Regions from separate parts of the Aquihabitans sp. McL0605 genome, predicted to be linked through region 1. Evidence: riboswitches for the same ligand, from Rfam matches in the RefSeq annotation. Region 1 holds a riboswitch; the other holds the start of a gene.
The links. A riboswitch is a leader RNA that binds a small molecule or an ion and turns the genes downstream of it on or off. The one in region 1 is predicted to bind cobalamin.
Positions count from the first base shown of each region.

Region 2: another riboswitch for cobalamin. It lies ahead of ACPPVX_RS10210 (DUF4214 domain-containing protein); the one in region 1 lies ahead of ACPPVX_RS17040 (cobalamin-dependent protein).

Region 1 is NZ_CP188252.1:3,682,757-3,698,206, reverse strand. It holds gene ACPPVX_RS17055 (hypothetical protein) at 1-457, shown strand, start outside; gene ligA (NAD-dependent DNA ligase LigA) at 485-2,896, opposite strand; gene ACPPVX_RS17045 (DUF4388 domain-containing protein) at 3,052-4,329, shown strand; gene ACPPVX_RS17040 (cobalamin-dependent protein) at 4,316-5,263, opposite strand; cobalamin riboswitch at 5,251-5,387, opposite strand; gene ACPPVX_RS17035 (ribonucleotide-diphosphate reductase subunit beta) at 5,409-6,368, opposite strand; gene ACPPVX_RS17030 (ribonucleoside-diphosphate reductase subunit alpha) at 6,491-8,959, opposite strand; gene ACPPVX_RS17025 (hypothetical protein) at 9,062-10,078, opposite strand; gene ACPPVX_RS17020 (hypothetical protein) at 10,251-11,090, shown strand; gene ACPPVX_RS17015 (TIGR03767 family metallophosphoesterase) at 11,120-12,877, opposite strand; gene mnmA (tRNA 2-thiouridine(34) synthase MnmA) at 12,960-14,006, opposite strand; gene ACPPVX_RS17005 (cysteine desulfurase family protein) at 14,003-15,166, opposite strand; gene ACPPVX_RS17000 (class I SAM-dependent DNA methyltransferase) at 15,312-15,450, opposite strand, start outside.
Region 2 is NZ_CP188252.1:2,227,222-2,242,671, reverse strand. It holds gene ACPPVX_RS10275 (acetyl-CoA C-acetyltransferase) at 1-920, opposite strand, end outside; gene ACPPVX_RS10270 (DivIVA domain-containing protein) at 1,047-1,634, opposite strand; gene ccrA (crotonyl-CoA carboxylase/reductase) at 1,760-3,109, shown strand; gene ACPPVX_RS10260 (VOC family protein) at 3,324-3,824, shown strand; gene mce (methylmalonyl-CoA epimerase) at 3,893-4,312, opposite strand; gene ACPPVX_RS10250 (ABC transporter ATP-binding protein) at 4,411-5,349, shown strand; gene ACPPVX_RS10245 (ABC transporter permease) at 5,346-6,116, shown strand; gene ACPPVX_RS10240 (N-acetyltransferase family protein) at 6,126-6,626, opposite strand; gene ACPPVX_RS10235 (hypothetical protein) at 6,748-8,577, shown strand; gene ACPPVX_RS10230 (ABC transporter ATP-binding protein) at 8,574-9,260, shown strand; gene ACPPVX_RS10225 (ECF transporter S component) at 9,384-10,256, opposite strand; gene ACPPVX_RS10220 (ABC transporter ATP-binding protein) at 10,253-11,884, opposite strand; gene ACPPVX_RS10215 (energy-coupling factor transporter transmembrane component T) at 11,881-13,020, opposite strand; cobalamin riboswitch at 13,129-13,261, shown strand; gene ACPPVX_RS10210 (DUF4214 domain-containing protein) at 13,340-15,052, shown strand; gene ACPPVX_RS10205 (hypothetical protein) at 15,106-15,450, shown strand, end outside.

The DNA of each region.
Region 1 (15,450 bases):
CACCTGGGTGCGCCGCACGGTGATCGCCGTCGTGCTGCTGGGCGCCCTCGGGTTCGCCGTGTGGGCCTCCAACTCGGCCGGATCGGGGACCAGCAACCAGGAGGTCAGCGGGGCGATCGTCAGCCTCACGCCTCCCGATGGAGCCCAGGCGCTGCGCCAGACCGAGGTGGGTGCCGAGCTGGCCGTCGGGTACGACGGGCGGCTCACGGTGAACGGGATCGCCATCCCCGAGGACCAGATGGTCGGCGCCCGTGACCCGAAGACGGTCGATCCCGCCGACCTGGCCAAGAACGGCGTGCGGCCCAACAACCGCAACAGCGTCTACTTCAAGCCCGGTCCCGGCAAGGTGATCGAGGAGTTCGAGCACGGCACCGTGACCATCCAGATGAAGTACTTCAAGGACGGCCGCCAGGCCACCACCGCGAACACCGTCACCTGGACCATCCGGGTCGACTGATCCGGCCGGTCTCCGCCGCTCCCGGGCTCAGGCGGGAACCTCGCCCGTCTCGAGCAGGTGCTCGAAGCCGGCCAGGTCGAGCACCGGGATGCCCAGGTCTTCGGCCTTGGTGACCTTGGACGCTCCGGGCGACTCGCCCACCACCAGGGCGGTGGTCTTCTTCGACACCGACCCGGGCGACTTGCCACCCCGGTCGGTGATGGCCGCCTCGGCGCTGTCGCGGGTGTAGCCGGGCAGGGTGCCCGACACGACGACGGTCTTGCCCAGCAGGACCTGCGGCAGGGTGGAGACCTCGGGGCCCTCGACGTTGACCTCGGTGCGCAGGCGGGCGATGAGGTCGCGGTGGGCATCGACGGCGAGCCACGCCTGGACCGATTCGGCGATGACCGTGCCGACCCCATCCACCGCAGCCATGGCCTCGACCGGCGCCTCGACGATCTTGTCGAGGTGGCCGAACGCCCGGGCCAGCGCCAACGATCCCGAGGGCCCGAGGTGCCGGATGTTGAGCCCGACGAGCAGGTTGGCCAGCGGGCGGTCCCTCGCGGCTTCGATGGCGGCCTTGAGGTTGGCCACGCCCTCGTCGCCGAGCCCCCCGAGCGTGCCGGCGACCGACTTGAGCTGCTGCGGGTCTTCGACGCAGGCGGCCACCAGGGCCTCGGGCAGGTCGTGGGACAGCTCGGCGGGCTGGGCGGCGACCACGTCGTCGGGGAGCACGATCTCGTCCCAGGTGGCCTTGGGCCGCTGGGTCCGGGTGCGGGCGGCGGCCAGGGCATCGCCCGACCAGCTCGTGACCTCGGCGCGCAGGGCGGCGAGGCGGTCCCAGTCGAGCGTGAACACGTCGGCGACGTCGCGGATGAGGCCCAGGTCGAGGAACAGCTGGATGCGCTGGACGCCGAACCCCTCGATGTCCATCGATCCGCGGCCCGCGAAGTGCTCGATCATCCCCGCCACCTTGAACGGGCACTCCGGGTCGGGGCAGCGGGTGTCGGCCTCGCCCTCGGGGCGCACCAGCTCGACGGGACGCGATGACGGGCAGAACCGCGGGAACTCCCATGGCGGCCGCGCCTCGTGGGCCTTCTTGGCCCTGGCGTCGGGCAGGTAGGGGCCGACGACCTCGGGGATGACGTCGCCGGCGCGGCGGACGATCACCGTGTCGCCCTCGCGCACGTCCTTGACGGCCACCTGGTCCTGGTTGTGGAGCGTGGCCCGGGCGACGGTGACGCCGCCCACGAAAACCGGATCGAGCACGGCGAACGGGGTGACCCGGCCGGTGCGGCCGACCGACACGTCGATGCGCTCGAGGACGGTGGTGCGCTCCTCGGGCGGGAACTTGTAGGCGATGGCCCAGCGGGGGGCGCGCGAGGTGACGCCCAGCGCCTCTCGGCGAGCCAGGTCGTCGACCTTCACGACGGCGCCGTCGATCTCGTAGGCGAGGTCGTGGCGGTGGTGCTGCCAGTGGTCGCAGAACGCCGCCACCTCCTCGGCGGTCTCGAGGACCCGGTGCTCGGGGTTCACCGCGAAGCCCCACGCCGCCAGCTGGTCGAGCGTCTCCTTGTGGGTGGTGAACGCCGGGCCGCCGACCACCTCGCCGAGCTGGTACGACCACATCGACAGCTTGCGCCGCCTCGTCACCTGCGCGTTCTTCTGGCGCAGCGATCCGGCCGCCGCGTTGCGAGGGTTGGACGCGACCGGGGTGGGCTTGCGGCCGGCCTCGGCCCGGACGCGGTTCTCGTCCTCCTGGAACGCCACCAGGTCCCGGAACGCGTCGAGGGACATGTAGACCTCGCCGCGCACCTCGAGGACCGGCGGGATGCCGGCCGGGGTGGCGGCCAGGCGCTCGGGGATGTCGTCGATGGTGCGGACGTTGGCGGTGACGTCTTCGCCGACCTTGCCGTCGCCCCGGGTGGCCGCCTGGACCAAGGCGCCGTCCTCGTAGCGCAGGGAGATGGCCACCCCGTCGATCTTGAGCTCGCAGCAGTAGCCGACCGCCGCCTCCACCTCGGGAGCGACGTCGGCCAGGTCCGGATCGACGTCGTCGACCACGACCGGCTCCGGATCGGGATCGTCGAACAACGACGCGGCCTCGGCCTTGCCGGCAGCCACCTCGGCGGCCTTGGCCGTGCGAGCCAGGCGCCGGGCCAAGCGCTCGCCCCACGCCACCAGCTCGGCGGCCGAGAAGGCGTTGTCGAGCGACATCATCGGGACCCGGTGCACCACCGGAGCGAACGTGGCCGATGGCGCCGCCCCCACCAGCGAGGTGGGCGAGCCGTCGACGAGCAGCTCCGGGTGCTGCTCCTCGATCGCCCGCAGCTCGCGGACCAGATCGTCGTAGTCGGCGTCGGAGACGGTGGGGGCATCCTCGGCGTGGTAGCGCCGGTTGTGCTCGGCGATCTCGGTGCGCAGGGCCTGCGCGCGGGCCGCGACGTGGTCTTCGGTCATCGGCGAGCACCCTACCTGTGACCTATGGCAGCGTACGCGGGTCGGAACACCCGGCGATCGGCGCTTCCCGTAGGCCGAAAGCCTCAAGTCGGTGCAGATCACGCCGACTGGTCGGTATCGGTACCACACCATTGTTCGAGGGACGCGGATCCGAAATGACGCTCAACGGCACACTCGAGGACTTCTCCCCCGCAGGCATCCTCAAGGTGCTCTCTGCCGACGGGCGAACGGGCGCGGCACGCTTCGGCGGCCCTGCCGGCTGCACCGTCTACCTGCACCGGGGTCAGCTGTACTTCGCTCGCAACGAATCCACCGATGAGGCCCTCGCCACGGCGCTGGTCCGGCCCGGTCGGCTCACCGCCGACGACTGGGGCCGAGCCATCGATGCCTCGGGCGAACGACCCATGGTCGGCGAGCTCCTGGTGCGCGACGGGGCGATCGTCCCCGACCTCCTCGCCTCGGTCGTGCTCTCGGTCGTCTACGACCCGCTGATCGAGCTGTTCCGCGACGGCACCGGCGACTTCGACTTCGAGACCGACACCGTCCACTGGCTCGGCCCGTTCCGCGCCTTCCCCGTCGACGCCATCGTGGGCGAGGTCCGCAAGCGGGTCCGCGAGGTCGACGAGTGGAGCGCCACGATCCCGTCGCTCGACGTGTGGGTCGAGGCCCGCCGCACGCTCCCCGGCTCCGCGGCCCAGGTCACCCTGCTGCGCGAGGACTGGGAGCTGGTCACCGCCCTCACCGGGCCCCGGAGCATCAGCGAGCTGGCCACCGAGCTGGGCCGAGGCGCCTACTCCACGGCACGCGTGGTGCACCGCCTCCAGCAGGCCGGCCTCGTCGAGCTCGTGTCGAACGACCTCGAGGCCACGATCGTGCCGATCCGCCGGCCCGACCCCGAGCCGATGACGACCGCCGACGACCTCGAGCGCGATCCGCTGCTCGACATGGGCCTTCCCCACCGGTCGCGCATCGTCGAGGCCAGCGACCCGCTGACCACCCACATCGGCGACACCATCGCCGACGCGCTGGCCGCCGACACCGACCGGCGCGCCGCCGAGCCGACCCCGCTCGACCCCTTCCGGAACGCGCTCGCCGACCTGTCCGAGGTCGACCACGAGGCCCCGGACGACGATGCCGGCAGCTGGGACGAGTCGCGCCGCCTCGCCGACGGCAACGCGCTGCACCACGACTCGATCGAGCCGACCTCGCTCGACGACCCCCGGCCGGCCGATCCCAACGCCGCCTGGCTCGCCGACCTCTACGCCCAGTTCATCGACGAGCCCGAGCTCGCCGGCGCCAACGGCGGCAGTGGCAAGAAGAAGAAGAAGGGCGACACCCAGGCCCTCGACGTGGCGTTCAAGGCCGCCGAGGTCGAAGGCGAAGCGAGGGTCTCCACCCTCAAGCGCCTCATGGGCGCCCTCAAGAAGATCTGACCGACGCCCGAGCGGTCGCCCGGTCGGCGGCCAAGCGCTCCAGCGTGGGCACGAGGTCCGGTCCAGCTGACCAAGCCGAGGCTCCGGCCAGGTCGGCGACGGTTCGGTTCCGCACAGCCTGACCACCGACCAGGACGGGCAGGTCGGGGTGGACGGCCCGCAGCTCGCGGATGATGCCGACGGTGGCTTCGAAGCGATCGGCCACCGTGACGCTCAGCCCCACTGCGACCAGATCATCGACCCGGCCCACGGCGGCGAGCAGGTGGGCGGCCGACGCGTCGGTGCCGAGCTCGAGGGCCTGGAAGCCGGCGTGGCGCACCAGGTTGGCCACGATCGCCAACGAGAGGCCGTGGTGCTCGCCCGGCGGCGTCGCCAGCACGACCGTGCCCCGCTTGCGGCCTCGGTGGGTGAACTGTCCGCCGAGGCGGGCGACCAGCCGCGAGGCGGTGGTCAGGGCGATGCGCTCGTCGACCGCGACCTCGACCGCGGTGGTCTCGGCGCCGGCGACGTGGGCGATGGCCCCCGCGATCACGTCGAGGTGGACGCGCTCGGCGTCGTGCCCCGCCGAGAGGGCGTCGCGCACGACGGACCACGCGCCCACCTCGTCACCGACCCGGAGCCGGCCCGCAAGGCGCTCGGCCCAGTCGACGGTGCTTCCAGGCGCGGCCACGGCCGCGCCCGCCCGGAAGGCCAGCGCATCGGCCCGATCGACCAGCCAGCCGGTGCCCTCCCGATGGGCCGGCAGCCGCCCGTGGCGCACGTAGCGGTACACGGTCATGTAGTGGACGTCGAGCAGGCGGGCCACCTGCTTGAGGTTCAGCGCAGCCGGCAGGTCGCCGGCCTTGGCGGCGGCCGCCGCGGGGGCGGCCAAGGTGGGCTGATCGGTGGGTTGGTCCATGAGGACGACGTGCTCCCGCGTCTGGTCGGCGATCACGACGAGCGGGTGTCGGGCTCCCGTCGCGAGCGACGGTGACCGTTGCGGGTACAGCCCCGGATTCCCACCGGTGTTCCCCCCTGCCGAGACCGCCATCGTACCGGCGGGCCGGGAGCGCGTCGAAGCCGCTCAGGTGGGGAGCCGCTCAGAAGTCCTCGTCGAAGCCGACGTCGCCGGTGATGCCGACCTGGTAGGCGCTCACGCGTCGCTCGAAGAAGTTGGAGAGCTCCTGGACGTCCTGGAGCATCATGAAGTCGAACGGGTTCTTGGTGCCGAACCGGGCGGGCATGCCGAGGTTGTCGAGGCGCTGGTCGGCCACGTACTCCAGGTACTGGCGGGTGTCGGCCACGGACAGCCCGGCCACCCCACCCGACAGGAGGTCCTCGGCGAACGCCGATTCGGCCTCCACCGCCTCCTCCAGCATCTGGGTGACCTGGGCGGTGAGCTCGGCATCGAACAGGTCGGGCTCCTCGGCCCGCACGGTCTCCACCACGGTGAGGGCGAACCTCATGTGCATGGACTCGTCGCGGAACACCCAGTTCGTGCCCGAGGCGAGGCCGTTCAGCAGGCCCTTGGAGCGGAAGAAGTACACGTACGCGAACGCCGCGAAGAAGAACAGGCCCTCGACGCAGGTGGCGAAGCAGATGAGGTTCATCAGGAACGCGCGCCGCTCCTCACGGGTCTCGAGCCGTTGGACACCGTTCAGGGACCCCATCCACCTGTGGCAGAAGTCGGCCTTCGCCCGGATCGAGGGGATGGTCTCGACGGCCGCGAACGCCTGCTCGCGCTCGGCCTGGTCAGGCAGGTACGTGTCGAGGAGGGTCAGGTAGAACTGGACGTGCAGCGCCTCTTCGTAGAGCTGGCGGCTCAGGTACAGCCGGGCCTCGGGGGCGTTGATGTGCTGGTACAGGTTGAGCACCAGGTTGTTGGCGACGATCGAGTCGCCGGTGGCGAAGAAGGCGACGAGCCGCTGGATGAGGTGGCGCTCGGCCGGGTCGAGGCGGCGGGCCAGGTCCTGGAGGTCGTCGGAGAAGTCGACCTCCTCCACCGTCCACGTGTTGCGGATGGCGTCGCGGTACATGTCGTAGAAGACGGGGTACCGCATCGGGCGCAGGGTCAGCTCGAAGCCCGGATCGAGGATGTTCCCCCGCCGGCGGACGGGGAGGGGGGCGTGGGCCGGGGCCTCCCGCAGATCGATCTGGTCGAGCTGGTCGCGGCGGACGGCGGTCACTGGCAGGCCTCGCAGGCGTCAGGGTTCTCGAGCGAGCAGGCGACGGCGTCGTCGTCGGAGACGGTGGCCGTCGGGGCCGGGGCGGAGGACCCGGGACCGGGGGTGGGCGGCGGCGGGGCGATGGTTCCGCTGCCGGAGGTGGCCGAGGCGATGCGCGTGGCCGGCCGGGAGCGCAGGTAGTAGGTGGTCTTGAGCCCCTGCTTCCACGCGTAGGCGTACATCGACGAGAGCTTCCCGATGGTGGGCGACTCGAGGAACAGGTTGAGCGACTGGCTCTGGTCGAGGAACGGGCCTCGGGCGGCCGCCAGGTCGATCAGGGAGCGCTGGGGGATCTCCCAGGCCGTGCGGTAGAGCGCCTTGAGCTCGTCGGGCACGTCGCCGAGGTCCTGCACCGAGCCGTTGGCCGCGCGCAGGCGGTCGACCATGCGGTCGTCCCAGAGCCCGAGCGCCTGCAGGTCGCGCACGAGGAACGTGTTCACCTGGAGGAACTCGCCCGAGAGCGTCTCCCGCTTGAACAGGTTGGAGACGGCCGGCTCGATGCACTCGTAGGCGCCGGCGATCGAGGCGATGGTGGCGGTGGGCGCGATGGCGAGGAGCAGCGAGTTGCGCAGGCCGTGCTCGGCGATCCGAGCCCGCACCGCATCCCAGCGGGGGTCGGTGGTCTCGACGCCCCACAGCTCGGGCTGGAGGCGGCCTCGGGCCGCCCAGGTCTCGGCGTAGCGAGGGTGCGGGGCGCCGGCCTCGACCGCGAGGTCGACCGAGGCATCGAGCGCGGCGAGGTAGATCTCCTCCGAGATGCGGGTCGACAGCGCCAGCGCGTCCGCCGAGTCGAACGCCATGCGGTGGGCGAAGAACACGTCCTGCAGACCCATGATGCCGAGGCCGATCGGTCGCCACCCCTCGTTCGACCGCCCCGCCGCGTCGGTCGGGTAGAAGTTGATGTCGATCACCCGGTCGAGGAACCGCACGGCGGTCCGCACGGCCGTCTCGAGCCGCGGCCAGTCCATGGGCTCATCGGTGCCGACCGTGGCGAAGCGGCCGAGGTTCAGCGACCCGAGGTTGCACACCGCGGTGTTGTCGGCGTCGGTGACCTCGATGATCTCGGTGCACAGGTTCGACAGGTGCACCACGTTCTGGGCCTCGGCGGCCTGGTTGCACGTGCGGTTGGACGTGTCGGAGAAGCACATCCAGCCGTTGCCGGTCTCCGCCAGCGTGCGCATCATCCGCCCGTACAGCTCGCGAGCGCGGAGCTGCCGGACGTAGCGCCCGTCCTGCTCGGCCTTGGCATAGGCCGCGGCGAAGGCATCGCCGTGCAGGTCGACCAGCTCGGGCACCTCCTTGGGGTCGAAGAGCGACCACATCCAGTCGTGCTCGACCCGCTCCATGAAGAGGTCGGGCACCCAGTGGGCCAGGTTGAGGTGGTGGGTGCGGCGGGCGTCGTCCCCGGTGTTGTCGCGCAGCTCCAGGAACTCCTCGATGTCCGCGTGCCAGGTCTCGAGGTAGACGCACGCCGCCCCCTTGCGCCGGCCGCCCTGGTTCACCGCGGTGACCGACGAGTCGAGCGTCTTCAGGAACGGGACGATGCCGTTGGACAGCCCGTTGGTGCCCCGGATCAGCGAGTCGCGGCTGCGCACCCGGCTGTAGGAGAGGCCGATGCCGCCGGCGTGCTTCGACAGCTGGGCCACGTCCTTGTAGCGGTCGTAGATCGCGCCGAGCTCGTCAGCCGGCGAGTCGAGCAGGTAGCACGACGACATCTGCGGGTGGCTGGTGCCGGAGTTGAACAGCGTGGGGCTGCTCGGCAGGTACTCGAACGCGCTCATCAGGCGGTACAGGTCGATGGCCTCGTCGGGTGAGGTCGACAGGCCCGCGGCGACCCGGAGCAGGAAGTGCTGCGGCGACTCGATCACCGCCCGGGTCTCGGGGTGGCGCAGCAGGTAGCGGTCGTAGACGGTGCGGAGGCCGAAGAACTCGAACTCCAGGTCCGCCGAGTGGTCGATGGCGTCGTCGAGCTTGCGAGCGTTGCGGGCGACGAGGTCGGCCGTCGTGGCGTTGATGATCCCCTGCGCCACGCCCGCGGCCACCGACTGGCTGAACGACTGGATGCCCTGGTTGCGCACCTCCTTGTCGATGCACGCCGCAAGGAGCCGAGCGGCCAGGCGGGAGTAGCTCGGCTCCTCGGTGATCAGGCTGGCGGCGGTGCGGATCGACACCTCGTCGAGCTCGGTGGTGGTGGCCCCGTGGGACAGCCCGCTGATGGTCTTGGTGGCCACCCGGAGCGGATCGACGTTGGCGAGGCCCACAGCGCACCGCTCGACGGCCCGGACGATCTTGTTGAGGTCGACCGCCTCGAGATCCCCGTTGCGCTTGCGCACCTGCATCCGGGAAGGGGCGGTGACGGCCTCGGCACCGGCGCCGCGCTCTGCTTCCGGCTCGGCTTCGTTGGAGGGCGGGGCGACGATCGACATGGCCTAGATAACAGGCCTGTAATTCCACCCGCGTCAACGGCCCCCAATGAGTGCTAAACCCGCCGAGGAGCCGCGGCGCGGGGCCGCAACGGGGTCGGTCGGTCAGGCACCCACGCTGAGGCGGATGCCCATGACCTGGTCGTGGATCTTCTCGGCCAGCTCCCTCGTCAGGGTGAAGACGTGGTCGGCCTGGGACTCGGAGTGCATCGCGAGGCCGCACACGGGCGTGACGAGCGCCTGACGGCGCAGCAGGACCGGGTCGCAGCCGTTCTGGACCAGCTCGCACCACTGCGCCGACAGCTGGCGCCAGTAGCGGCTGTTCGACTCGCCCATCGGCCCGTCGGTGGGCACCGCGCCCCACGCCACCCAGCCGCCGCGCTCGAGGTAGGCGCCCAGGGCACCGGCTGAACCGGTGACGTCGGCACCGAGCGGCATCGACAGCAGGCCGGGGCCGGCCTGCATGATGAGGCGCCAGTCGGCGGGACCGCAGACGTGGACGCCGGTCAGGGCGCCCTCTTCGATGGCCGCCAGCGCCCCGGACAGCACGTCGACCACCTGATCGCCCGGGAGCGGCAGATCGGACCGCAGGCCGCCCACCAGGCCCGGCTCATCGAAGACCACGACGCGCGGGACGCCGGGGGCGCGGGCCTCGGCGAGGGCCACCAGGTCTCGGGCCCGGGTGGCGACGGCCCCGCTGGCGACGGCGAACGCGATGTTGGCGGGCGCTCCGGCGTCGAGCAGAGCCAGGCCCGCGGTGATGGGCCCGGTCAGCTGGAGCTTGATGGGATCGGTGCGACCGGCGACGGCGTCGAGGAACTTGCGCCACGTGGTGAAGGGCCGCCCCGACAGCGATCGGTCACCGAGCTCCTGGGTGGGATCGAGGAGGCCGGGGTCGGGGATCGAGAACGAACCGTCGTCGTCGACCACGACGCCCTCGATGCCCCAGAGCGCCTGCGGGATCATCATCTCGAGCGGATCGAGGCGGGGCAGGGTGGGCGCGGCCGGCAGCTCCGCGGTGCGGTCGAGGACGAACGCGATGGCGGCATCGCGGTCTCGGTGCGGGAGGCTCCCGACCGACGTGGGCGCGCCGAGCGGCAGCGTGTCGGGACGACCCGTCACCTCACCAGCTGCGCTCGCAAGACCCACGAAACTGCCTCTCCACTCCCAAGATGCCGGTGACCCGGCCATCTCCCCCTGACACTGGAATAGCGACCGGCGCGGCGCGTCGGCAAATCTCGGACCGATGTCCGCGATCATTCGCCTCCGTCTCTGGCCCCTTCGGGTCCTCTGGGTGCTCCTCGCACTGAGCGCCGGTCCCGTCGCGAGCGACGCGCTCGATGGCCGGTCCACGCCCGTCGTCGCGTCCGTGGCCACCTGGTCGTGGCTCGGCTGGACGGCTGCGCTCGTCGCCATGCTGCTCCCCCGCACCTCGAGCCTCACCGTGGTGCGCGTGCTCGTCCCCGCCGGGTGGATGGCCACGATCGCCGCCGTCGCCGTGGGCGACGACATCACCGCGCTCGACGCGCTCGCGCTCGTGGCGGCCACGGGCGCCCTGGTGTTCGCGCTGGCGCCGTGGGTCACCGACACCTTCGTCGACGGCTCGTCGTACGGCCCCGAGCGGCGCATCGCCCTGCGCACCCCGCTGGTCCTCACGCTGCTCGCCACCATCACCGAGGCGGTCGTGGTGCTGGGGGCGTCGGTGGGGATCCTGCTGCTCGCCTCGCGCCAGTGGGCCGCAGGGGCGGCCGGGGTGCTGCTCGGCGCCGCGGTGGTGTTCCTGGGCGTCCGCTCGATCCACCAGCTGTCGAGGCGGTGGCTCGTCCTCGTCCCCACGGGCATGGTGATCCACGACCCGCTGGTGATGCCCGAGCCTCAGCTGTTCCTCCGCCAGACCATGGCCCGGCTGGGCCCCGCCGAGACCGACGCCGACGAGGCGCTCGTCACCCAGGACCTCACGGCCGGCGCGTCGGGCCTGGTGCTGTCGCTCACCTTGTCCGAGCCGGTCGAGCTGCTCGTGCCCGCCGGCCGCGGGGAGACCACCCTGCACTCGGTCGACCGGGTGCTGTTCAGCCCGGCGCTGCCCACCGAGCTGCTGGCCGAGGGCCGCAAGCGCCGCCTGCCGGTAGCGTGACCCCGCGGCCGGGCTGACCCACCGGTCGGTCAGCGCAGCGGGAACGGCGCCGCCACCACCAGCTCCACGTTGCGGTCCTCGGGACGGCCGAGCAGCGCGATCGGATCGATCCAGCGGTCGTCGTTGGCGGCCAGCTCGCGGCTGATCGACGCCAGCTCGGCGACCGTCCAGCGGTCGTCGGTGCGGTGGTCGGTGGCGGGGGCTCCGGCGTGGTCGAGCACCGTCACCAGGATCGACACGGTCCCGTCGCCGTTGTCGAGCAGCTCGAACGTGCGGCCCTGCTGGCTGAAGTCGATGGCGCTGGCGGTGTCGATCTCCCAGCAGCCGGCACCTCGGCCGAACCCGCGGTGCACCAGGATCTTGTGCTCGTGGCTGTGGCCGTTGATCCACACCACCACGTTGGGGTAGCGCGTGAGCAGCGCCACCAGGTCGGGCCCCGAGGTGCGGGGACCGGGATCGGCCGGATCGTCGTGGCCGTTGTCCATGGTCCACGAGTTGTGGTGGCTGAGGATGACCACGAGGCGGTCGGCCCCGTCGCCCTGCACCCACCGACCCTGCGGATCGCGCCAGCGCCGGTGGTGGCGCTGCAGCTCCAGCTCCAGCCACTGGGTCTGGCGGGGCCCGAGCGAACCGCCCGACCCCTGGGCGTGGTTGCACGTGTCGAGACCGAGGACCTGGACCTGGTCGCCCTCGGGCCGCGACCACCAGGAGGTGCCCTCCTCGAGGTTGGCGGCGGTGAACCCGTGATCGCCGGCATCGACCACCTTCCGGAGGAAGTCGTCGAGCGGGACCGACCGGCGGGCCTCGGGATCGGCGGCGACGCGCTGGATGCCGGGGCCGCGCCTCAGGCGCTCCCAGCGCGCCCGTCCGCCGCCGAGCAGCCGGGTGTGGAGGCTCGTCCGGATGAGCCCGATCGTGCCGCGCGGCTTGGCCGAGGCGGAGGCGAGGAGGTCGCCGACCTTGGCGACGTCCGAGCCGAACGTGCCCTGGTAGAGCACGTCGTGGTTGCCGAACACGGCGAGCCACGGCACGGTGAGGCCGGTCGGCTGGAAGGGCGCCACCGCCGCATCGAGGAAGCCGGGCAGCGCCGGGAAGCCGGCGTCGCCGTAGATGTCGTGGCTCGGGTCGTCGGGGTGCCAGACGCCGCGCCACCCCGAGCGCTGGACCCCTTCGTAGCGGCCGGGGGCACCGGTGTTCGGCGTGACCTCGTGGCCTTCGAGCACGCCCAGCCACCACGCCACCTCGGCCTCGGTGCGGTTGTCGGTGTTGTCGCCGGTCTGGGCGCACCAGGCCATCGGCGCGCCCGTCACGGGGCTGGCGGCGACCGCGTTGGTGGCCACCACCAGCTGATCGAGCACGTGGGTGGTGCACAGCTCCTGGGGCCGGTGGCCACCGTCGGCGCCCGGGTTGAACCAGCCGAAGGTCTCGCCCCCTTCGAGGCGCGCCGGCGACTGGGCATCGCAGACGTGGGTGTCGGTGTGGTGGCCGATGTAGAGGAGCGAGCGGCGGGTGGCCGCCCGATCGTCCGCTGGGGCGACGCCGAGGTCGGTGCACAGGAGGTGCGGTTCGCCCGGAGCCCAGGCGAGACGCCGGTACCGGCCGGAGCCCACCGGGCGGATGGTGGCGTCGAGCGTGGTGAGGGGCCGCTCGGCCCCGAGGTCGCGGCTGCCCTCCGGCGCCGACACCGGCAGGGTCCAGTCGTTGCGACCCGCCGCCCGGCCCTGGCGCAGCCACCGGCGGATCCGCCGGACCATGTGGCCGACCGAGTTGTCCTGGTGGTTGGGCATCGACGCTCATGGTGGCACGGCCACCGCGAACGGACGGTGAACATCGCCGACGCCGGCCCGACCTGCGGGCGAACATCCGAGATCAGGTGGCGATGGCCCCGCCGACCACCTCGTCGCCGTCGAACGCCACCACGCTCTGCCCCGGTGCCACCCGCCGCTGCGGCTCGGCCCACCGCACCACGGCCGCACCAGCGGCGGCGTCGAGCACGTGCACCGCCCCCGGCGCCGGGGTGCCGTGGGCGCTGACCTGCAGCAGGACGGGACCGTCCACGGGAGCGGCCGACCACCGCAAGCCCGTGACCCGCTGCTCGTCGACCAGGAGGTCGCGCTTCGAGCCCACGGTGACGGTGGCCGTGGCCAGGTCGACATCGATCGCGTACCGAGGCGCGCCCCCGCCCGCCAGGCCCAGGCCCTTGCGCTGGCCGAGCGTGACCAGCTGGACCGAGTCGACCGAGCCCACCTCGGTGCCCGACCCGTCGACCACGCGGCCGGGCGTGAGCGGGATCAACCGGTCGAGGAAGGCGCTGCGGCCGCTCGTCTTGGTGATGAAGCAGACGTCCTGGCTGTCGGGCTTCGATGCCGTGCGCAGGCCGAGCTGGGCCGCCAGCGCCCGCACGTCGTCCTTCTGCATGGCACCCAGGGGCAGGAGGGTGCGGGCCAGCTGCTCCTGGCCCAGCATGTGCAGCACGTAGCTCTGGTCCTTGGCCGCGTCGGCGCCGCGGGCGATGCGCCGGGTGCCATCGGGCCGGGTGACGATGCGGGCGTGGTGTCCGGTGGCGACGGCGTCGAAGCCGAGGGCGCGGGCCCGCTCGTCGACCGCCGCGAACTTGATGTGGCGGTTGCACTCGATGCACGGGTTGGGCGTGCGGCCGGCCTGGTGGTCCGAGGCGTACGGGCCGACCACGTGCTCGGTGAACGCGTCGCCGAAGTTGAAGACGTGGTGGTCGAGGCCCAGCGCGTCGGCGACGCGCCGGGCGTCGTCGACGTCGCTGACCGAGCAGCACCCCGAGTCGCTCTCGCCACCCCAGAGCTTGAGGGTGACGCCGACGACATCGTGACCCTGGTCGCGCAGCAGCGCGGCGGCCACCGACGAGTCGACCCCGCCCGACATCATCACGAGGACCTTCACGACACGGGCTCCCGCTCCGAGCGCAGCTGGGCGAGCGCCGCGGGGAACGCGGCGAGGACCAGGTCGATCTCGTCGTCGGTGGTGCTCCAACCGAGCGACAGCCGCACCGATCCGTGGGCCCAGTCGGGCGCCACGCCCATCGCCGCCACGACGTGCGACGGCTCCAGCGCGCCGGACGCGCACGACGATCCGGCCGACGCGGCCACGCCGGCCTGGTCGAGGAGGAACAGCACCGCCTCGCTGTCGACGCCCTGGCACGACAGGTGGGCGATGTTCGCGACCCGGTCGACCACCGTGCCCGGCACGGTCTCGCGCACGTCCGTGAGGCCGTCGGTCAACCCGGCCACGAGGCGGTCGCGCTGCTCCGCGACACGTGCGGCGACAGTGGCCCGGTCGCGGGCACTGACCGCGAGCGCGACACCGAGGCCGACCGCGCCGGGGAGGTTGGGCGTGCCGCTGCGGCGCTCGCGCTCCTGGCCGCCGCCGAGCAGGATCGGGGCCAGTGCGACACCGGCCCGGACGCCCAGCACGCCGACGCCCTTGGGCCCGCCGACCTTGTGGCCGCTGATGGTGATCAGGTCGGCCCGAGCCGCCGCGGTGCGCACGTCGACCCACGCCGCCGCGGCCACGGCATCGGTGTGCAGCCACAGGCCGTCGGGGTGCGCCGGCCGGGCCGCGGCCACCACGTCGGCCACGGCATCGAGGTCGTTGAGGGCGCCGACCTCGTTGTTGGCGAGCATGACCGACACCACCGAGATCGATCGGTCGGCGGCCAGCTCGGAGGCCAGGTGCTCCAGGTCCACGCGGCCGAACGGGTCGACGGCGATGGTCCCACCTCCGAGGGCGTGGACGACGTCGAGCACGGCGTGGTGCTCGGCCGCGGAGCAGACCGGCGCGCCGCCCGTGGCGGCCACCACCCCCGCCACGGCGAGGTTGTCGGCCTCGGTGCCTCCCGACGTGAACACCACCTCGCCGGGGTGCAGGCCCAGCAGGTCGGCGATCCCGTCGCGCGCGTCGTCGAGGGCGCGGCGGGCAGCTCGCGCCCAGCCGTGCTGCCCGGAGGGGTTGCCGGGCGTGTGCTCGAGCACCTCGACCACGGCCGCGACGGCCTCGGGCCGCATCGGCGTGGACGCCGCGTGGTCGAGGTAGGCAGAAGGCACCCCGCAAGGCTACGACCCCTCCCCACCCCCACCACTGCCCGGCCCCTGTGCCTGACCCGATCCCGTCCCCATCCCTCCCCGTCGAACTTCGCAGGGATGCGGCCGCGTGGTGCCAGGACGCGTGGCGCCCTGGCCCCTACGACGTTCAGGTGGGGGGTGCGGTGTAGCGGCTGACGTGCGACGGGGAGTCGGGGCCGAAGGGGGTGCGCTCCCAGTCGGCCCACCGGTCGGCCAGCACCAGGCCTGCGGCGGCCGCCATGTCGTCGAGCTGCTCGGGCGTCGAC
Region 2 (15,450 bases), 1.5 Mb from region 1:
CCGGCCCGGTCGAGCGCCTTGACGATGGCGTTGGAGGGCTGGTGCAGGAGCGAGGCGTCGGGCCCGGCCACCTGGCCGTAGCCGACGATCTCGGCGAGGATCGGCGCACCGAGGGCCTCGGCCTTGGCCTTGCTCATCACGATGACGGCGGCGCCGCCGTCGGAGATCTGCGAGGCGTTGCCGGCGGTGATGTTGCCTTCCTTGTCGAAGGCGGGGCGCAGCTTGGCGAGGGTGTCGGCGGTGGTGTCGCCCCGCACGCCCTCGTCCTCGGTGACCACGACCGGGTCGCCCTTGCGCTGCGGCACGGACACCGAGATGATCTCGTCGTCGAACAGGCCGTTCTTGTGGGCGGCGGCCGCACGCTGGTGCGAGCTGGCGGCGAAGGCGTCCTGCTCCTCGCGGCTGATGCCCTGGGGCTCCTTGCCGCAGTAGGCCTCGGTGGAGGCGCCCATGGCGACGTGGTCGAACTGGTCCCAGAGGCCGTCGTACATCATCGAGTCGACGACCTTCTGGTCGCCGATCCGGTAGCCGCCCCGGGCGCCGGGGAGGAGGTACGGGGCGTTGGTCATCGACTCCATGCCACCGGCGACGACGACGTCGGCCTCACCGGCGTTGATCATGAGGTCGGCCAGGTAGATGGCGTGCATGCCCGACGGGCAGACCTTGTTGACGGTGGTGGACGGGACGCTCATGGGGATGCCGGCGTTCACCGCCGCCTGGCGGGCCGTGATCTGGCCGGCACCGGCCTGGAGCACGTGGCCCATGAAGACGTACTCGACCTGCTCGGGCGTGAGCCCGGCCCGCTCGAGGGCGCCCTTGATGGCGAAGCCACCGAGCTCGGCAGCGGAGAAGCTGGAGAGCGCTCCGGACAGCTTCCCGACCGGCGTGCGTGCGCCGGCGACGATGACAGATCCAGCCATTGGAGGTTCCCCTTGCGATGTGGCTTCGGACGGTTGCGTCATCGTACCGAGGGGTCACCCCGGCCTGTCCATCCGAGCGCCCGCCCGGCGCCTGCTCCACCAGGTCTGGCGCCCGCCGCGCCGGGGCTAGCTGATGGTGTCGGGCTCGGTGACCGCGAGGGCCTTGTCGAGCTTGGCCCGCAGCTCCGTGAGCTGCTGGCGGGAGGCGTCTCGGGCGCCGTTGAGCTCGTCGACCTGCCCGGTGAGGTGGGCGACCGCGGCCTGGGCCTGGTTCTCGGCCTCGACGCGGGAGCTCTCGATCATCTTGTCGACCCGGACCTGCGCGTCGGCCACCAGGCCGAGGGCTTCGTCCTGGGCGGCGGTGAGCTTCTGCTTGGCCTCGTTGTTGTGCTGCTCGGCCTCGGCGCGGGTGGCCTCGGCGTAGGCGTCGGCATCGGCGCGGGTCTTGGCGGCAGCGGCCTCGGACTCCGTCTTGAGCTTGGCGGCCTCGTCGCGGGCGGTGGCCAAGATGGCCTCGATCTGGCCGCCCAGGTTGGACAGCCCGCCGTCGGCCGCAGGGGCCTCGGCGGGTGCGGCGGGAGCCGCCTCCTCCGGAGCCGGCGCTTCGAACGCGGCGGCGACGGTCTGGAGGAACGAGCGCACCTCGTCCTTGTCGTAGCCGCGAAGGCCGACGAGGAACTCCTTGTTGGCGATCTCCTCCGACGTGATGGCCATGGTGCTCGGACTCCCGGGGGTTGTGCAGACGGACGGAACACTATCGGCGCCAACCTGGTCGTCGAGAGGAAACCGAGGATGCGGGCTTCGCCCCGATCGGGGGTCCACCTCTAGGATCGGCGGCCATGCAGGCCTTCCTCGATGCCATCACCGCCGGCGCGTCCGGCGACGACCTTGCCAACATCGCCATCCCGGAGTCGTACCGGGCCGCGTTCGTGAAGCGCGACGAGCAGACCATGTGGGAGGGGGTCGAGTCCGAGGACAAGGACCCCCGCAAGTCGCTGCACGTCGGCGAGGTGGCCACGCCCGAGCTGGCCCCCGACGAGGTCTACGTCGCCGTCATGGCCTCGGCCATCAACTTCAACACGGTGTGGACCTCGATCTTCGAGCCGCTCTCCACCTTCGGCTTCCTCGACCGCCTCGGCAAGGAGAGCGTGTGGGGCGCCCGCCACGCCCTGCCGTACCACGTGGTCGGCTCCGACGCCTCGGGCGTCGTGGTCCGCACCGGCTCGGCCGTCCGCAACTGGAAGGCCGGCGACAAGGTCACCATCCACTGCAACCACGTCGACGATCAGTCGCCGTCGGCCCACGACGACTCGATGCTCGCCGACAACCAGCGCATCTGGGGCTTCGAGACCAACTTCGGCGGGCTCGCCGACCTCACCGTCGTCAAGGCCAACCAGCTGATGCCCAAGCCCGCCCACCTCACGTGGGAAGAGGCGGCGTGCAACGCGCTCTGCAACTCCACCAGCTACCGCATGATCGTCAGCCCCCACGCCGCTGACCTCAAGCAGGGCCAGGCCGTCCTCGTGTGGGGCGCCACCGGCGGCATCGGCGGCTACGCCGTGCAGTACGTCCTCAACGGTGGCGGCACGCCGGTGGGCGTGGTGTCCTCCGACAAGCGCCGCCGCCTCCTCAACGAGATGGGCGTCGAGCACGTGATCGATCGCCGCGAGGCCGACTACAAGTTCTGGAAGGACGAGCACACCCAGGACGAGAAGGAGTGGCGCCGCCTCGGCAAGGACATCCGTGGCCTCATCGGCCGCGACGTCGACACCGTGTTCGAGCACCCGGGCCGCCAGACCTTCGGCGCCTCGGTGTTCGCCGCCGCCCGCGGCGGCAAGATCGTCACCTGCGCCGCCACCTCCGGCTACATGATCGAGTACGACAACCGCCACCTCTGGATGAAGCTGAAGAGCATCGTCTCCTCGCACTTCGCCAACTACAAGGAGGCCTGGGCGGCCAACCAGCTCATCGCCGAGGGCAAGATCCAGCCGCTCCTCAGCCGCACCTACTCCCTCGAGGAGACCGGCGAAGCCGCCCTGGCCGTGCACAAGAACCAGATCGAGGGCAAGGCCGGCGTGCTGTGCCTGGCCCCCGAGAAGGGCCTCGGCATCGACGACCCCGAGTTCCGCGCCAAGGTCGGCGAGGACAAGATCACCTTGTTCCAGCGCTTCGACCAGTTCGAGAGCTGACCCGGTAACGGGAAGGGCACTTCGGCTTCGCCGAAACAAGATCACGTGTTCATTGCTCGGCACGGCTGCGCCGCACCGAGTGTTCCAACGCTTCGATCAGGAAGCCTGACCCGGCCACCCCACCGCTCCGTTCTGGCGTAGACCTGGGTCGCAGCGCGACGCGGATCGACGCCAGGAGCCGCGGTCGAGCGGCTGATGGAGAGAGCAGGACACGATGGGCATCCAGGCACGCAACCCCAACGAGGACGACGAGGACGGCAGCGATGCCATCTTCGGCGAGATCGACGAGGCGTTCGACGGTGGCCTCGAAGCTGCCGTCCTGACCGACATCGACCACATCGGCATCGTCGTCCCCGACCTCGACGAGGCCATCGCCGAGCACCGCGACACCTTCGGGGTCCTGGTGGAGCACCGCGAGGAGCTCCACGGCGAGGGCTACGAGGTGGCCTTCCTCCAGGTGGGCGGCTCCACGATCCAGCTGATCGCCCCCACCGAGGACGACTCCGAGTACGCCGAGTTCCTGGCCGAGGGCGGCCCGGGCCTGCACCACATCGGGTACCGCGTCGACAGCTGCGCCGACGCGCTGAACGCCCTCACGTCGTCAGGCAAGGAGGTCCTCGACGTCGAGCCGGTGCCCGGCCCGCGCGAGTCGAAGGTGGCGTTCCTGCACCCCGACGCCGCCTTCGGGGTGCTGGTCCAGCTCGTCGAGCGCTGATCGTCTTCGGGTCGCCCACCCACCGCAAGGGTGGCTCCGTGACCTGGATCCGGTGGTGACCGGAAGGGTCAGTGGGCGTCGGTGCCCGGCTCCACCAGTTCGACCAGCACGCCACCGGCGTCCTTGGGGTGGATGAAGTTGACCCGCGACCCGGCCGTGCCGTTCTTCGGCACCTCGTAGAGCAGGCGCACGCCGCGGTCGCGCAAGGTGGCGCACACCGCGTCGATGTCCTCGACCCGGTACGCCATCTGCTGGATGCCGGGGCCGTTCTTGTCGAGGAACTTGGCGATGGTGGACTCGGGCGTGAGCGGGGCCAGGAGCTGGATGCAGCTCCCGGAGTCGCCGACGGCGAGCATCGCCTCGCGGACGCCCTGCTCCTCGTTGACCTCTTCGTGCACCGACTTCAGGTCGAACTTCTCGGCGTAGAACGCCAGGGCTTCGTCGAGGTCGGGCACGGCGATGCCCACGTGGTCGATGTGGGTGAACATGCGGCCATTCTGCCCGGAGGCGCGGCCTCGGGGCACAACGGCAGAGGGTTCGGGAAACGCGCCGCACTGCGGCCGGGCCTGCGGACCAGACTGAAGGCGTGGGTGACCAGGCGGTGCTCCAGGTCGAGGGGGTCGTGAAGGGCTACGGCGACCACACCGCGCTGCACGGCGTCAGCCTGGAGGTCGAGGCGGGAGAGGTGTGCGGCCTGCTCGGGCCCAACGGCGCCGGCAAGACCACGCTCGTCTCGATCATCGCCGGGCTGCGCTCGCCCGATGCCGGTCGGGTGCTCGTCGACGGGCTCGACATCGCACAGCACGGGCGGGAGGCCCGTCAGGCGGTCGGGCTGGCCGGCCAGACGACGGGCATCTACCCGACGGTCAGCGTGCGGGAGAACCTCGAGCTGTTCACCCGGCTCGCCGGCTACTCGGGTGCCGGCGTGGCGAAGCGGTTGGAGGAGGTGGCCGAGGTCGTCGAGCTCACGGAGCTCCTCGACCGCCAGGCCCGCAACCTGTCCGGTGGGGAGCAGCGGCGGCTCCACACCGCGATGGCCCTGGTCAACCGGCCCAAGGTGCTCATGCTCGACGAGCCGACCACCGGCGTCGACATCGCCACGCGCGCCCGGCTGCTCCACGCGATCGGCCGCCTCACCGCGGACGAGGGCTGCGCCGTCGTCTACTCCACGCACTACCTGCCCGAGGTCGAGGAGCTGGGCGCATCGGTGGCGATCCTCGACCACGGCCGCATCCTCGCCCGCGGGCCGCTGGCCTCGCTGGTGGACGAGCACGGCTCCGGGCTGGTCGAGCTGACCTTCGATGGGCCGGCCCCCGAGCTGCCGGGCGCGGTGGTCGACGGCTCGGTGGCTCGGGTCACCACCGACCGGCCCGGTCCCGATGCCGCCGCCCTGGTGGGCTCGCTCGGCGCCGATGCCGAGCGCCTGATCTCCGTCGACCTGTCCCGCCCCAGCCTGGAGACCGTGTTCCTGGCGGTCACCGGCCGGGCGTACTCGAGCGACGTCGAGCAGGAGCTGGCCGGGTGAACCGGATCCGGGCGATCGCCCGCAACGACCTGCGCCTCCTGCGCCGCGATCCGGCGTTCCTCATCATCTTCACGATCACTCCCATCGCGTTCATGGCGTTCAACGAGTCGGCCATCGGCGCCGCGCTCGGCGTGCGGTTCCCCCACGCCCAGGTGAACGGCGCCGCCTACGTGGTGCCCGCCGCCACCGTGATCTTCAGCGGGTTCCTGGTGGGCAACGTCGGGTTCGGCGTGTTCCGCGAGCACGGCTGGGGCACGTGGGAGCGCCTCCGTGCCTCGCCGCTCACGCCCAACGAGCTCATGCTGGGCAAGAGCGTCGTGCCGATCCTCACCATCTCGTTCCAGATCGCGGTGCTGCTGACCGCCGGCTTCGTGCTGTTCGACCTCGACGTGCGCGGGTCGATGGTGGCGTTCGTCGCGGTCGCGCTGGCGCTGGCCGTGATGAACGTGGCGCTCGGGTTCATGCTGCTGTCGGTCTGCAAGTCGGTCATCCAGCTCAACGCCCTCGCCACCGCCGGCGCCATGTTGATCGGCGGCCTCGGCGGCGCGCTCACCCCGGTGGAGTTCCTGCCCGGTTGGGCCCAGGCCATCGCCCCCTTCACCCCCGCCTACTGGGCGATGCAGGGGTTCCGCGAGGTCACCCTGAAGCCGGGCGGGATGGCCGACGTGGCGGTGCCGCTGCTCGTCCTCGCCGGCTTCACCGCGGTCTTCACGGTGGTGGCCATGGTCCGCTTCCGGGTCGAGGACACCAAGATCAGCTGGGCCTGACCGCCGGGGTCAGCTCTCGACCAGCAGGCCCATCTCGATGACGTCCCAGAGCTCGCCGTCGGCGCGGCGCCAGTGGCGGTGGCGGTAGCCCTCGACGATGAAGCCGGCGTGGCGGTAGAGCGCGAGGGCCCGGTCGTTGTGCGGCCACACCTGGAGGGTGACCTTGTGGACGTCGGGCTGCGCCCGGGCCCAGGCCAGCGCGCGGGCGAGCAGGGCTCGGCCGAGGCCGGCGCCGCGGTGACCGGGCAGGAGGGCCATGAACAGCTCGGCGTGGCCGGCGCCGTTGGTGTGCAGGCCGCCGTCACCGACCACGGCGCCATCCACCTCGGCGACGAGGTAGATGCCCTCGCCGTCGGTGATGGATGCCCGGAGCCGGTCGGCCAGGTCGTCGGGCAGCGGCAGCTCCCGGCCGATCCACCGGCCCTCGCCCGCCACCTCCTCGCGGATGGCGATGATCGCCGGCACGTCTGCTTCCGAGGCGGGGCGGATGTTCGGCTGATCTGCGGCCATGGCTCCGACGGTACCGACGCCTCGCCCCGCGGGCGCCACGAGTTGTCCGTTGGTGCCGAACCCCGCCCGCTCCCGCCTGTCGCCGGGCAGGGGTGCAGCAGTAGCGTCGTCACCCGTGTCCATGACCCTCGCTGAGTCCGCTGCTGTCGTCGGTGAGCTGCGGCGCGCCCGGCGCAAGCGACGGGTCGCATCCATCCACTGGATCGATGCGCTGTACCAGGTGTACCTGACCGGCATCGTGTCCGTCGTGGTGGTCGTCGTCTTGTCGGGCGCCATCGGCGACGGCAAGGTCAGCCCGGCCGGCATCGCCGACATCAAGCAGTACGGACCGGCCGCCGCCGGCCTCCTCGTCTCCCTCGCCGTGTTCATGGGCCTGCGGTCGGGCAGCCGGGGCGGGCCCCTCGCGCTCGAGCGCCCCGACGTCCGCCACGTGCTCCTGTCTCCCGTCGACCGCGGCGTCGCCCTGCGCGGCCCCGCGTGGCGCCAGCTGCGGTTCCTCGTCGCCATCGCCGCGGCCGTCGGTGCGGCCACCGGCCAGCTCCTCGTCCGCCGCCTGCCCGGGAACCCGCTCGAGTGGATCGTGTGCGGCGCCCTGTTCTGCGTCACCGCGGTGGGCCTCGGCTACGGCAGCGCGCTGCTGGCCTCGGGCCTGAAGATGAAGCACTGGATGGCGTCGCTGGTGGGCGGCGTCCTGGTGGCGTGGTCGGCGGGCGACCTCGTCGGCCGGGTCCCGCTGTCGCCCGCCACGGTCGTCGGCCACATCGCGGTGTGGCCGCTCGAGCCGGATTGGTTCGCCGTCCTCGGCGTCATCTTGGCGGTGATCCTCGTCGTGCTCGGCATGCGCTGGGTGTCGGGCATCTCGCTCGAGGCCGCCGAGCGCCGCACCGCCCTGGTGGGCCAGATGCGCTTCGCCGTCACCCTGCAGGACCTGCGCACGGTGCTGGTCCTGCGGCGCCAGCTGTCGCAGGAGCACCCCCGCTCGAAGCCGTGGATCCGTGCCGCCCGCCGCACCCCGAAGTACCCGGTCTGGCACCGCGGCGTCCGCAGCGTGGCCCGCTGGCCGCTGTCGCGCGTGGTGCGCGCCGTGCTCATGGCCGCCATCGCCGGGATGTGCCTCCGGGCCGTCTGGAACGGCACCACGCCGCTCGTGATCCTCGCCGGGATGGCGCTGTGGGTCGCGGCGCTCGATGCCGCCGAACCGCTGGGCCAGGAGATCGACCACCCCGGCCGCACCGACACCTTCCCGATGCCGCGCGGCCAGCTCTTCCTGCTGCACCTGCCGATCCTGCTGGTGGTCTCGGTCATCGTCGGCGTCATCGCCGGCGCCATCGCCGTCGCCCCCATCGGGGCGTCCGTCCCCGTCGGCCCCGGCCTGTTCACCGGGTTCATGGCCGGCCTGCTGGCCGCCTGCGGCGGCGCCATCAGCGTCGTCCAGGGCGCCCCCGACCCGGTCGACACGCTCTCGATGGTCACGCCGGAGATCGCCGGTACCCGCACCGTGTTCCGCACCGCGCTGCCGCCCGCCATGGCCGTGCTCGGCACGATGCCGCTGCTGGCGGCCCGGGCCTCGTTCAACGGCAGCCAGAAGCCTCCGCCCATGGCCGCCGCCATGAACATCGCCATCCTGCTGTCGATCATCATCGTGATCGTCGGCGGCTGGGTCCGGTTCCGCGACGACATCAAGAAGTGGATGGCCGACGCCGCCGACCAGATGTCGCCCACCAAGGCCGTCGAGCGCCAGCGCGAGGAGCGCCTCGCCGATGAGCTGCGCGAGCGCGAGGCGCTCAAGGAGTCTCGCCGGGTGGGCGAGGAGGCCTCACCGGCGCAGCGCGCCAAGGCCCGCCAGCCCCGTCCCAAGCCGAAGCCGTCCACCCCCGTCAGCCCGCCGCCCGAAGGCGTCCGGGGCGGGACCAGTGCCAAGCCCATCGGGCGAAAGAGGGATCAGAAGTGACCGCGCAGCCCCCGGCCCTGGTGGCCAAGGACCTCTCCAAGACCTACGACGACCTGGTCGCCCTCCAGCCGATGAGCATCAAGGTGCCCGTCGGCCAGTCGGTCGCGCTCATCGGCCACAACGGCTCGGGCAAGTCGACCTTCCTGCGGATGGTCGCCGGGCTGCTCGATCCCAGCGACGGCGAGATCGAGATCGCCGGGTTCGACCTCGCCGATGTCGAGGCCCGCGCCACCACCTCGTTCCTGCCCGACGACCCGGTCCTCTACGACGACCTCTCGCTGCGTGAGCACGCCGAGTACATCTCCAAGCTCCACGGCGGCGACGGCTGGGACGACTACGCCGAATCGCTCTGCGTGCGCCTCGGCCTCGAGGAGCGCATCGACGACCTGCCGTCGCGCTTCAGCCGCGGCCTCCGCCAGAAGACCTCGATCGTGCTGGCCCTGGTCCGCCCGTTCTCGCTGCTGCTGGTCGACGAGCCGTTCGTCGGGCTCGACCAGCCCGGCAAGCTGGTGCTGCTCGAGCTGCTCGAGGAGATCCACCAGGACGGCGCCGCCACCCTGGTCGCCACCCACGACCCCACCTACGTCGACCGCGTCGACCGCAGCGTCGCCCTGCGCGACGGCGAGGTCATCTTCGACGGCAAGGCCTCGGTCGAGCAGGTCCTCCACCTCGTCGGCGGCTGACCTCCGAGGCTCCGCCTGAGGAGCCCGGCCGCCCAGCGCGTCGCATGGGCTCGGGAACCTGGCACGCATCCGGGACCGGTGCGTCTGTGACGGGCGCCGGGTTCGTGGAGGAGGGGGCGGGCCTCAGGTGGTGGCGGGCTCGAGGATGGTGACGGGCTCGAGTCGGTTGGCGTAGCGGCGCAGCGTCGCCATGAGGGCCCGGCCGACGATGAGGATGATGACCGCGTTGGCGAGCGCGCCGGCCGCGTCCCACGCCAGCGACGTGGCCACGTAGAACGACCAGTACCGGTCGAGCGACTGCGCCAGCGACATGCCGGGTGCCCAGTCGAGCGAGCCGCCGCGCTGGAACGGCCAGAACCACAGGTTCAAGATCGCGCCGAAGACGAAGCCCCACACCCAGCCGTACGCGGCCAGCACCCCCACCTCGGCCCACGGCGACATCCGTCTGGTGGCGTGACCGATGAAGCCCGCACCCGCGCCCATCCACCCCAGGGCGAGCATCTGGAACGGCAGCCAGGGACCGATGCCGCCCGACAGCACGGCCGACACGACGAACGACGTGATGCCGAGGATCATCCCGAACCGCGGGCCGAACGCGGCGCCGGCGAGGATCACCAGGAAGAACAGGCCGCTGCCACCGCCGGGCAGGTCGAGCAGCTTCATCAGGCCGGCGAGGGCCGAGAGCATGCCCAAGATGGCGACGGTGGTGCCGGTCATCGTCCCGCGACGGATCTCGAGCGCCACCGCACCCACCGCGAGGGCCCCGACCAGGGCGGCGACGAGCGGCGCATCGCCCGCGTGGGCCTGGCTGGGGAGTGCCGAGGACGGGAGCCAGAACGGGTAGAGGAACGCGGCGACCCCGATGACCAGGACCAACAGGTACACGGTCATCGACCGCAGCCGGCCCACCAGCGAGGGGCGGCCACCGAGCAGCAGCGGCGCCGGATGGTGGCCGGACCGCTCGTCGGGCGCGGTGGGTGGCGCGGTGGTGGTCACGGCGCGACGACCTCGGCCGGTCCCGCCCCGGCGGCGATGGCGGCGCGGACCTCGGCGACGGTCAGCAGCGGCGGCAGGACGCGCAGCACCTGGGGGGCGAACAGCGAGCCGGCGAGCACGGCGCGCGCGTCGCCGTCGGCCACCACGTCGCCGTCGCCGAGCACCACCACGCGGGTGGCCACCCTGGCGGCCAGCTCGATGTCGTGGGTGGCGAGGACGACCGCGCCGCCGCCGTCGCGGTGCTCGGCCAGGGCCAGCTCCAGGGCGTGGCGCGACGTGGCATCGATGCCGCGGGTGGGCTCGTCGAGCACCAGGACCGGCGCGTCGCCGACGGCCACCGCGGCGATCGCGACCCTCTGGCGCTGGCCCACCGACAGGCTGCGCGGGTGGCGGTCGGCCAGGTCCTCGAGCTGCAGGGCGCGCAGCCAGTGGTCGACCGCGGCAGGGTCGCGCCGGCCGAGGAGGCCGAGCGTGGCCTCGACCTCGCCGCGCACGGTGGTGCTGAACAGGAGCGAGTCGGGCTCCTGGGGCACGTAGGCCACGGGGACGAGCGCCTCGACGGTGCCGGCGGTGGGCGGGTGGGCGTTCGCCAGCGCCCGCAGGAGCGTGGTCTTGCCCGAGCCGTTGCGGCCCAGCACGGCGACGATCTCGCCCTGGCGGACCGTGAGGTCGACCGGGCGCAGCACGGTCCGGGGGCCGTGGCTGACCGACACGCCCGCGGCGGTGAGCAGGGCAGCACCGGCGACCGGCGGCGCCGGCTGGTCGATCACGGCTGCGGCCGCGGCCTGGGCGGCAGCCACCGCATCGGGGACGCCGAGGGTGCGGACCGCGCTGCGGGCATCGCGCACGGTGAGCGGCGGCGGCTCCCACCCCAGGAGGCGCCCGAGGTGGGTGACGGGCGGCGCGCCGGGGAGGGCGGCCAGCACGGCGCTGGGGCTGGCATCGGCGGCCACCAGCCCGGCGTCGATGAGCACGGCACGGTCGGCGAGGGGCCCGGCCCGCTCCATCCGGTGCTCGGCGAGGAGCACGGTGGTGCCGAGGTCGTCGTTGAGGCGCCGGAGGGCGGCCATGACGTCGTCGGCCCCTTGCGGGTCGAGCATCGAGGTGGGCTCATCGAGCACCAGGATCTGCGGGCCCGCGGCCAGGGCGCCGGCCACCGCGCAGCGCTGCCGCTCGCCACCCGACAGCGTGGCCGGTGAGCGGTCGCGCAGGTGGGCGACGCCCAGCGCGTCGAGCACCTCCTCGACCCGCCGGCGCATGGTGGCGGGATCGGTGCCGAGGTTCTCGAGGACGAACGCGATGTCGTGCTCGACGTGGTCGACCACGAACTGGGCCTCGGGGGTCTGGTGCACGAACCCCACCACGTCGGCCAGGTCACGGGGGCGGTGCGTGGTGATGGACCGGCCGCCCGCCACCACATCGCCGCGGAACCGGCCGCCGCTGGTGTGGGGCACGAGCCCGTTCACGGTGCGCAGCAGGGTCGACTTCCCTGAGCCCGATTCGCCCACCACCAGGACCACCGAGCCCGGCGCCACCTCGAGGTCGATCGGGCCGAGCGACCGCGGTGCGTCGGGGTAGGCGAACGCGGCGTCGGTCCAGGTGACGGCGCCGTGCTGCGGCGCGCTCACCGGGCACCGGCCGGGGCGGGATCGAGGTCGGTGGCCGGGCGGCGCTCGGCCTCGAGGGCCACGTCGGTGAGCGGGAGCGGCGGGACGAGCACCGGGATGGCCAGGGCCGCGAGGCAGAGCGTGGGCCACACCGAGAACGGCGGGAACCGGAGGGGGTAGGCGGTCCAGTAGAGGGTCTGGTCCCAGATGCCGGCGATGAGCGCCAGGCCGAGCGGTGCGAGGAGCACCCCGGCGCCCACGGCCACGTCGAGACGGGTGAGGCGTCGCGGCCGGTACCGGGAGGTGCCCGTCGAGCGCGAGGCCAGCACCACGGCGGCGAACAGCGCGGCGATCCCGATCGAGCCGGCGATGACCGCCACCTCGGTGGCCCGGCCGATCAGGGCCACGAACGCCCCGCCGAGCGCCAGCATCGCCACCAGCCCGAGCCAGGCCGAGGCCCGGTCGCCCCGGCCGCGCGGCTGGCGCGCGAACCCGCGGGCGTCCATCGACTCGGCGAGCGAGACGGCGCGCTCCAGCCCCGATTCGAGGATGGGGACGGTGAGGCGCACGAGCCGCCCGCGGCGCACGACGCGGCCGCCGGTGCGGGCCCGGTCGGCCTCGTGGGCGTCGGCGACCGCGGCCATCGTGGACGGCACGAACGCCAGCGACACGGTGAGGATCAGGCCCGGCTCGTGGAACGCCCGGGGCGCGGCCTGGACCAGCTCGTGGTGGGAGGCCACGGCGTTGAACACGCCGAACGCGCCGAGGATCCCGACGACGGCGAACGCCTGGGCGGCGGCGTACAGGACGATGTCGCCCTCGATGGTCCCGCCGACGGTGAACCCGCCGAGGACCCGCGGCAGCGTGGCCGACGGGAGGGTGAACCACAGGTACTCGGGCGGTCCGTCGACCAGCGGGCTGTGGGTGGTGAGCGCGGTCAGGACGACGCGGATGACGGCGAAGGCGACGCCGAGGCCGATCAGGATCGGGAAGGCCCGGGCCAGCGTGGTGTCGAGGCGGTGGGCGCTCACCACCAGGAAGCTGATCGCCAGCACGATCGCCACGTACAGCGGGTTCGGTGCGATCTGCACGCAGGCCGCAGCCGCGATGGCCCACACGAGCCAGGTCACGGCGTGGAGAGGGCTGGTGGTGCGCACGATTGGGGATCCGTGGATCTGCCGAGGCTGGGAGCGAGGCGAGGCGGCTCCACGTTGACCGGGCGCCGCGCTGACCCGTACGGTGACAGCCAGTTGAGGTCGCTGGCAACCCGGAAGTTGCCGGCGGGCGTGCACTCCGGTGCACAACGGGGGAAGTCGGTGAGAGTCCGACGCTGACCCGCAGCTGTAACCGGCCCTCGTGGCCGGGAGCCAGGTGACCCGCCTCCACTCCGCCGGAACTCCCGTTCCGACGGTCGCTCCGTCCCGCTCACCGGGACCAGTTACGACCCCCGAGGTTCGGGGTCTTGGAGGAAGTTCCATGTCGATCCGTCGATTCGTTGCGGTAGGCCTCGGCCTGTCGCTGCTCGCCCCCCTTGCTGCCGCCGGCGGCGCCGGTGCCGAACCGGCCGGGGACACCACGGTCAACAAGGCCCAGACGTGGCTCCTCACCCAGCAGCAGGCCGACGGCGGGTTCGAGGTCTCCGGCTTCGCCGGCTTCGAGACCCCCGATGCCGTGCTCGCCCTGGCGGCCTCTTCGCAGGGTGGCGACAACTGGAGCGCCAACGACGCCCGTGACGCCATCGCCTCCCTCGACAACGGCACCGGCAAGGACCCGCTCGACGCCCTCGACAAGCTCGCCGAGGCCAGCCTGGTCCCCGGGAACGCCGCGACCGACCCCACCAACAACGCCGGTGCCGCCCGTGCCGCCAAGCTGATCGCGCTCGTCGCGGCTCCGCTCGGCATCGACGCCACCGACTTCGACCCGTCGAACGACTCCGCCACCCCGGTCGACCTGGCCGCCGTGCTCGAGGCCCACAAGCAGGTCGACGGCAGCTACGCCCTCGGCGCCCTGTTCAACGGCCTGCTCTACGTGCCCATCGCCCTCGAAGCCACCAACACCGCCGTCCCCGCCGGCCTCGTCGCCCAGATCAAGGCCGGCCAGCGCGCCGACGGGTCGTGGGACTACACCGGCACGCCCACCGGTGGCCCTGGCGAGGACGTCGACACCACGGCGCTCGCCCTCGACGCCCTGGCCTCCTCCGACCTGACCACCACCGACGCCGCCGTGAAGAAGGGCGTGCAGTTCCTCGCCGCCCACCAGCAGGCCAACGGCTCGTGGCAGGCCTTCGGGAGCAGCGATCCCAACTCCACCTCCACCGCCACGGTCGCCCTCAGCGACCTGCACATCGACACCACCACCTCGGGCTGGCGCACCACGTACGGCACGCCGTCGTCGGGCACCTACGTCAGCCCGCAGGCCTGGCTGCGCACGCAGCAGGCCGTCGACGGCCACATCAACAGCCAGAACGACTCGCCGACCTTCGGCACCAACACGTTCGCCACCACCCAGACCGTGCAGGCCCTCTCCCGGCAGCGGTTCCTGACCCTCGAGCGCGAGCAGCTCGTCCGCGGCTACTCGGAGCGCCTGGCCTCGCCGGCTGCCGCCCCCGATCCCAACCTCGACGGCGCCCACCAGCTGGCGTCCGATGCGGTCGGGCCCAACACCTCGATCAAGGCAGCTCGCGTCGCCGCCGCCACTGCGGTGGTCGCGGGCCAAGACAGCCGCGAGGCGGCCGTCGAAGACCTGTTCCAGCAGGCCTTCCACCGCAGCGTCGATCCGTCGGGCCGGTCCTACTGGGCCGGCAAGCTCATCACCCTGAGCCGTCCCGAGGTGCTGTCCCGCCTGACCGGCTCGTCGGAGTACTTCCGCAAGGCCGGCGGCACCATCCCGAAGTTCGTCGACGCCGTCTACCAGTCGGTGCTCGGCCGGGCCGCCGACGCATCGGGCCGGGCGTACTGGATCGGTCAGCTGAACCAGGGCAAGTCGGTCGAGCGGGTGGCGCGCAGCCTCGTCGCCAGCACCGAGTACCGGCGCCACGTGGTCAACGATGCGTTCGACCGGGTGCTCGACCGGGTGCCCACCTCCGGTGAGCGCTCCTACTGGATCACCAGGATCGCCACCACGCGCGTCGAGGTGCTCCTCGCCACGCTGGCCGCCAGCGACGAGTTCTACGGGTCGCTGACGTCGTGATCGGAACCGTCGTCGGGCGCCACGGTGGCGCCCGACGACGTCGGCGGCCCGTCGTGGCCGCAGCGATCGCCGCCGGGGCGTTCGGCCTGGTCCTCGCGGTCGCCGTGCCCACGATGGCGGCCCCCGCCCGGGTGCAGGCCACGGGCGGCTGCCAGGCGGTGGGCGGCGGGCCCGTCGCCGGCGGTGGTCCCCACCGGGCCACCGTGGTCGTCGACACCGGCTCCGGGCCCGTGTGGTCGGCGTGCATCTCGTTCGACGGGTCGATCTCCGGGATCGAGGCCCTGAACCGGGCCGCCTCCGTCATCACCGACCTGAACCCGGTCTTCGACCAGTACTCGGGCATCGGCAAGGCCGTGTGCCGGCTCCGCGGGGTCGGCACCGATCCGCCCGACTGCCTG